Regions from separate parts of the Streptococcus sp. SCPM-O-B-23252 (M501) genome, predicted to be linked through region 3. Evidence: predicted binding sites of a transcription regulator. Region 3 holds the regulator's gene; each other region holds the start of a gene.
What was found. Region 3 encodes Rex, which represses fermentation and respiration genes when NADH is low (regulators of the CRP and FNR family bind a similar motif). Its sites were predicted from a motif close to TTGTGAANTANTTCACAA; they were not measured.
Positions count from the first base shown of each region.

Region 1: AC3E6G_RS01000 (2,3-butanediol dehydrogenase) is a predicted target of Rex. The motif match lies at 1,330-1,347, and genes of this name have one in related genera.
Region 2: AC3E6G_RS08975 (zinc-dependent alcohol dehydrogenase family protein) is a predicted target of Rex. The motif match lies at 1,387-1,404, and genes of this name have one in related genera.

Region 1 is NZ_JBYQGS010000001.1:218,677-220,944, reverse strand. Features, by position in the region: gene AC3E6G_RS01005 (DMT family transporter) at 1-144, opposite strand, end outside; gene AC3E6G_RS01000 (2,3-butanediol dehydrogenase) at 231-1,271, opposite strand; gene AC3E6G_RS00995 (hypothetical protein) at 1,380-1,760, opposite strand; gene gatB (Asp-tRNA(Asn)/Glu-tRNA(Gln) amidotransferase subunit GatB) at 1,861-2,268, opposite strand, start outside.
Region 2 is NZ_JBYQGS010000005.1:41,675-43,942, forward strand. Features, by position in the region: gene AC3E6G_RS08960 (hypothetical protein) at 104-655, shown strand; gene AC3E6G_RS08965 (hypothetical protein) at 665-970, shown strand; gene AC3E6G_RS08970 (hypothetical protein) at 970-1,293, shown strand; gene AC3E6G_RS08975 (zinc-dependent alcohol dehydrogenase family protein) at 1,457-2,268, shown strand, end outside.
Region 3 is NZ_JBYQGS010000001.1:871,696-873,963, forward strand. Features, by position in the region: gene AC3E6G_RS04240 (DUF1831 domain-containing protein) at 1-203, shown strand, start outside; gene AC3E6G_RS04245 (DUF4649 family protein) at 203-439, shown strand; gene AC3E6G_RS04250 (redox-sensing transcriptional repressor Rex) at 532-1,176, shown strand; gene radC (RadC family protein) at 1,365-2,048, opposite strand; gene AC3E6G_RS04260 (porphobilinogen deaminase) at 2,109-2,268, opposite strand, start outside.

The DNA.
Region 1 (2,268 bases), 650 kb from region 3:
AATGCCTGAAAAAAGTAGACGAAAATTAGTTAACCCTATAGCTGAAAAACCATGTGCCATCAAATATTGCCCGCTAACACCAGAAAGCCCCCAAGCAATTCCAGCAATCACAGTCATCAAGGTTCCTTTGAAAGATGTAGACATGTTGCCTCCACAAATATTATTTACATCCTAATTGTAACATAAAAACCAGCCCAAATGGACTGGTTTTATTCATAAAATATACTAATTTACGGCTCAACCAAAATCTTGATTTGCGATTTATCTTGCGTTAATTCGATAAAGCCATCTTGAACAATATTTTCCAATTTGATTTTCTTAGTAACTAATTTCTCAGCAGAGAAGTAGCCTTGTTCCATCAATTCCAATACTTTAGGGAAGATGTGGCGATAAGCGATAATCCCTTTAAGAGTCTTTTCTTGAATGGCGAATTCATTTGGATTGATGCTTGCTTCGCGTTCCCAAATAGAAACAACCATACACTCACCAGCCTTATGAACTGCTGCAAGAGCTTGTCCAAGAACAACAGGAACCCCTGTTACTTCATAAGACACATCCGCTCCACCATCCGTCAAGCGATGAATGGCTTCAACGATTGATTCACCTTCTTCTGGACGAACTACAATGGCACCTAGCTCTTCTGCTTTTGCTTGACGTTCAGGAGACAATTCAACTGCATAGATTTTTGATGCTCCTGCTGCACGAAGGGCTTCAACAATCAAAAGACCGATTGGACCCAAGCCAAAGATAACGGCTGTATCCCCAGTTTTCAATGCAGATTGACGAACGGCATAAACAGCAACAGCTGCAGGTTCTGTAAGAGCCGCTTGCTCGTAGCTCAAGCTATCTGGAATCACATGCACAAGATCACCATCAAGCACACAATACTTCGCAAAACCACCATCTGCTGCTAAACCAACAAAGTTCAAGTTTGGATCAAGGTTGTAGTCACCGATTAGGTTATGTTTTGCCAAAATTGGTTCAATCGTCACACGATCCCCAACTTTGACACGAGTCACATCGCTTCCAACCTCAACAATTTCTCCAGCAAACTCGTGACCAAGGGTAACGGGTGCTTTTTGACCAGAATAAACATGCTCTTCTGTTGGAATGAAGATTGGCCCATCCAAGTATTCATGCAAGTCTGTTCCACAGATTCCCGTGAATTTGACCGCAACCTTTACTTGATGAGGTTCTACTTTAGGGACTTCCACTTCCTCGATACGAACGTCCTTCTTGCCATGCCAGCGAGCAGCTTTCATTGTTTCCATATGTTTCTCCTATTTTTCCATGAATTGCAATTCCCTTTCAGGAAACCCGACAACTATATTGTAAGCCTTTTCACAAACTTTGTCAAGAAGAAACAGACGGTTAATATCTTAATTATCAATCCGAGATGACTCTAATTTCCAACCGACAATCCAGCCCAGAACAAGAAGATAATTTTCAAAAGCTCCAATAACATTTACTGGCAAATGATAGTTGAGATAAGCAAATAAATGATTGGTCCCAATCCCAAGCCCACCAATGATCAAGGCCAATAGTACCGTTCGAAGATAGAACCAATCATATTTGAGATTGACAGCAATGAGAATCACAAGAACTGCCACATTCCAAATCCCAATCTCCCGCTGCCAACCGACAGAAACACCATATCCCGAATGACTTCCCATATAGGATGGAAAGAAGAGCTGAAAAATAATGGCTCCAGACATGGCGATGATAACTAGGACAAATAAGGCTCTTAAAAATTTGTTCATGTAACTTCTCCTAATGCTAGTTGATATGTAATGGTCTTTCCTATTCTAACACAATTTTATGGATAGTAAAAACCAACCTCTCGGCTGGTTTTTTTCTCTATTACTCTTCTTTCAACTTCGCCAATTCTTGGGCAAGTAGTTTGAGGGCTACTTGTGGGTTGGCTTGGCCTTTGGTTGCTTTCATGAGGAAGCCTGTGAAGGCCTTGTCCGCATTCCGTTTCCCTGACTTGAAGTCGGCTACGGCTGCTTCATTGTCTGCGAAGACTTGGTGGATGATTGGAATCAAGACTTCAGGGTCTGAAATCTGTACCAATCCAGCTTTTTCGACGTATTCACGCGCACCGCCACCATTTTTCGCCAAATGAACGAAGACTTTCTTGGCAATCTTAGAAGAGATGGTTCCATCTTCAATGATGGCAATCATTTCGACCAAGTTTTCTGGTGTCAATTGGATTTCTTCAAGCGTTTTACCTTCGGCGTTCAAGAATTGTGCGACTTCACCTTGCAG
Region 2 (2,268 bases), on a different contig from region 3:
ATGTTACCCTATAGTGTGTGAATCTGCTTGTAGCTGAAGGGTTAGGATCCTTTTTCAGTTATAGGAAACGAAAAAACAAATCCAAGAAAGGAGGCCATCTCAAATGGAGTTAGAAGGTGAAGTGCAAGATCAGGCCCAGAAAATTATTGAAATGCCCCAACGAGATCGGGCAACGTCCGCTTCAGAAAATCAGCCATCATCTGCTTCGGTGGTCTCCATGTATGGGCAGGAAAGGCCCAGCATTCCGAGTCTCCATCAGCAATTGGCAGGAGCATCTGGTACCCAGACCATTCAATTGCGGGAGGAATTGGTACTGGCAGTAGCGCAAAATGCTTCAGCGCAAGCGACGGTCTTTGAGGCCGAGCTCAAAGATCAGCTAGAAGTGGCCAAGGAGACGGTTTCCCATAAGGTTGCTGAGGTGTCTCAAATGGCCCACAGCATGGCCCAATTTTTAACAGACGCAGAAGTGGAGCAACTATTAGGAGAGTTCTCCATGGATACTTGCTGGGACCAAGCGGTCGAGGCGGAAAACCTGGCCCAAGCAAAGGTCTACTCGACACGTCTGTCAGATTTGGCAGGCCAACTGGAAGCTGCATCAGCCCAATTGGTGGACTTGGATAAGGGACAAGCAGTGGCCTTTGATTTTCATAAGTAGGAGAAAAAGATGTTAGAGATCCTGGGAGAGGATAGAGAACGTATTGAGGAGCTCCATCGAGAGATTAAAAAGGAGCAAGAGCGGATTGCAATTCGGAGTTTGATTGCAACGCAAAAAGCCTTGATGATGTTGGAAGGGATGAGTTTGCAGGTGACTTTGAGCGGTCAATCCGAAAAAATGCGCTCTTTTGCTACAACAACTCTAGTTAATGATTTGAAAGATGGATTTACAGGAGGAGCAGCGGACGCGGCAGAAGCAGCACTGAAATCAGTGAAAAAGCCGATTTTATTGAGTCCGATTAAAGGAGGTATGTGATGTACCATTCAGGAAATAGTGAATTAGAACAACTAGAAGATCGACATTACCGCTTCAACCAGAAACTTAGCGAGTTGGAGTGGGATTATGCGGATATGCGTATGGATGTCCGCCAACATACAGAAAATTTAGTAGACTGGCTGAGTGCCCTGCATTTTCAAGCCCCAAGTGCGGAGGCTCAAAGTGGCTTGGAGCGTTTATTTGCCTTGCAAGAAGAGTTTGAGGCAGAACTAAAGCGCTATGAAGAGCGTTTAGAAGAAGAACGTGAGCGCGAGCAGCAAGAGTACTATAAGCAGCGCCAACAATTAGAACAAGGTGATTGAAACATTCCTCTGGTAGAGATAAGAGGAATGTTTTTGTTTGCTCAAAAAACTTTTAAAAATGTGCTCATAAAATCTTGTAAGCGTTTACTTAATATGTTATAATATTCACAAAGAAACGAAAATAAAATGGTTTTATCAAACCAACAAAGAAAAGGAGTCGCTTATGAAAGCTGCAACTTATGTATCTGCAGGCAATCTGCAACTGCTGGATCAACCAAAACCAATGATCAAAAATCCAACGGATGCCATTGTGCGTGTCTTGAAGACAACCATCTGTGGGACAGACCTTCACATCCTAGGAGGAGATGTGCCAGCTTGTAAAGAAGGCACGATTTTAGGCCACGAAGGAATCGGGATCGTCGAAGAAGTCGGCGATGCAGTGAATAACTTCAAGGTAGGCGACAAGGTCATCATCTCTTGTGTCACAGCTTGTAATACCTGCTACTACTGTAAACGTAATTTGCCTTCTCACTGTGAAGATGGTGGTTGGATTTTGGGTCACTTGATCAACGGAACCCAAGCAGAGTATGTCCACATTCCACATGCGGATGGTAGTCTTTATCATGCGCCTGAAACTGTGGATGACGAAGCCTTGGTCATGCTCTCAGATATTCTCCCAACCTCTTATGAAATCGGGGTCCTCCCATCTCATGTAAAACCTGGGGACAATGTCTGTATCGTTGGAGCTGGTCCGATCGGTCTTGCAGCTCTCTTGACTGTGCAGTTCTTCTCACCAGCTACGATTATCATGGTGGACTTGTCTGAATCTCGTCTTGAAGCGGCTAAGAAATTTGGAGCAACTCACACCATCTGCTCCAGCGATATCGCTGAAATCAAGGCCTTTATCAATGAAGTGACCGAAGGTCGTGGTGTCGATATCTCCATGGAATGTGTGGGCTATCCTGCTACCTTTGATGTCTGCCAAAACGTCATCTCTGTCGGCGGTCACATCGCCAATGTCGGTGTTCACGGAAA
Region 3 (2,268 bases):
TTCCAAATAGCGGAGATGGCTTTAAGTTAAAGATTATCATCAATAAGGATTTAACAGGATTTAAAATTAACATTACTGACAAGTCAGGCCTTCGTTTGGTAAATATTTTTAAAAATCCAGAAAACAAAATTATCCAACAAAAATTCTACTTCCTCATGGACAGTTTAGTTGAACGTGAAATTTTTGAAAGGATTGAAAACTAATGACCAATGGTCCTGTAGTCCTCACCTATTTGGATGCATACCAAAAAGAACGTCAGGTTAGCTACGATAACATCGATCACTGTCTATTAGCCTTCTCAGGCTGTGTGACCATTCCAGATTCCTATCAGGTTGTTTCTGTTACCTACAAGGAGCATCCCTTACCTTTCACTGGAAAAATCGGTGACTTTTATCGCTATCTGATTCAGTTTGATCAGAGTTTAAGAAATTCCAATTAACAATGAAAACACCTTTTTGGTGTTTTTTTAGTATAAGATAGTTGCTTTTTTCACAAACTTTTTATACAATAGATTTGAAAGGTTGTGATATTGTGAAACAAGATAAGACTAATCCAATTCCTCGTGCTACTGCTAAACGACTCTCCTTGTATTACCGCATTTTCAAACGCTTTAATGCAGAGAAAATTGAGCGAGCAAATTCAAAACAAATCGCTGAAGCCATCGGGATTGATTCCGCAACTGTTCGTCGTGACTTCTCCTACTTTGGAGAGCTAGGACGACGTGGTTTTGGTTATGATGTCAAAAAGTTAATGAATTTCTTTGCTGATCTCTTGAATGATAACTCCATCACCAATGTTGCTATCGTCGGGATTGGAAATATGGGGAGTGCCCTTCTTCACTATCGCTTCCATGAGCGAAACAAAATGAAAATTGTCATGGCATTTGATACGGATGATCATAAGTTAGTCGGCACTAAAAGTAAAGATGGTATTCCGATTTACGGCATCTCCACACTAAAAGAAAAACTTGAGGGACAAGAGATTCAAACAGCCATTTTAACCGTTCCAAGTGTAAAATCTCAAGAAGTTGCAGATTTACTGGTTGAAGCTGGTATCAAGGGAATCCTTAGCTTTTCTCCAGTACACCTAACAGTTCCAAAAGATGTGGTAGTCCAATATGTCGATCTAACCAGTGAATTGCAAACCCTTCTCTACTTTATGCGCAAAAATTCATGATAAGCAAAGAGGCTGGGACAAAAGTCCTAGCCTCTCAATTGTCTTTGGATGATCGAGCAAGACGCAGTGGTTGAGTGGGATCTACTACGCTGATTTCATCAGCTTTTACAGCCCTACTCAACTGTGCGGAGGTGGGACGACGAAATCGAATTCTAACGAATTACCGATTTCTGTCCCACTCTCTTTTTTTATACCAATAAATCTGTTTCTTCCCGGTAGCTATAATAATCATCAGTTGAGACAATCAGATGGTCCAGGAAAACAATTCCTAGACAATTACAGGCTTCAATCATTTGTTGGGTGACACCATCATCATTTTTGCTGGGATGAATGATTCCAGAAGGGTGGTTGTGAACCAAGATTAAAGATGTCGCCATATGCTTGATGGCATAGTGCAAGATTTCTCTCGGTTCTGCAATACTACGATTAACTGTTCCGATAAAAATCACTTGCTGATGGATAATTTGATTTTGGGTATTCAGATACAGGGCCAGTAAATGCTCCTGTTTCTCATGGCCTATTTTTTGCTGCATCATTTTTGCCAGCTTCTGACTACTCATGATTTGTTCCGTTTCAATCACTTCAGAAGTCTGTATTCGTTTCCCTAATTCAATAGCAGCTAACAGCTCAATGGCTTTAACTTTCCCAATTCCTGGAACTTCCTGTAACTCCTGAAAACTCATACTAGCCAGTTCTTTTAAACTCTTTAGTGAGGCCAACAGGTCTTGAGCGATCTCGTAGACTGGTTTATTTTTGTTCCCCGTCCGTAATAAGATGGACAGCAATTCTTGATGACTGAGCTTATCGGGTCCTTCTGTTAGCAAGCGTTCTCTAGGTAAGAGACCTGATTCTTGAAATACAATATGATACATAAAAAACCTCCTCAATTAATAATTCGCAATTGAGGAGGAAAAAGGACGATTCTGTAAAAATTAAATTGGACAAACTACTTCTCTTAGGTTTTCAAGAATTCGAGTTTCTTCATTTGAGAAGTTAATTCTATAGCATTCTTGTACTTGTTCCAAAGACGCAAGGAATTGACGAATTTCATATCGAATTAAGTGTTCTTGATCATTAGGAAGGTTTTCAATG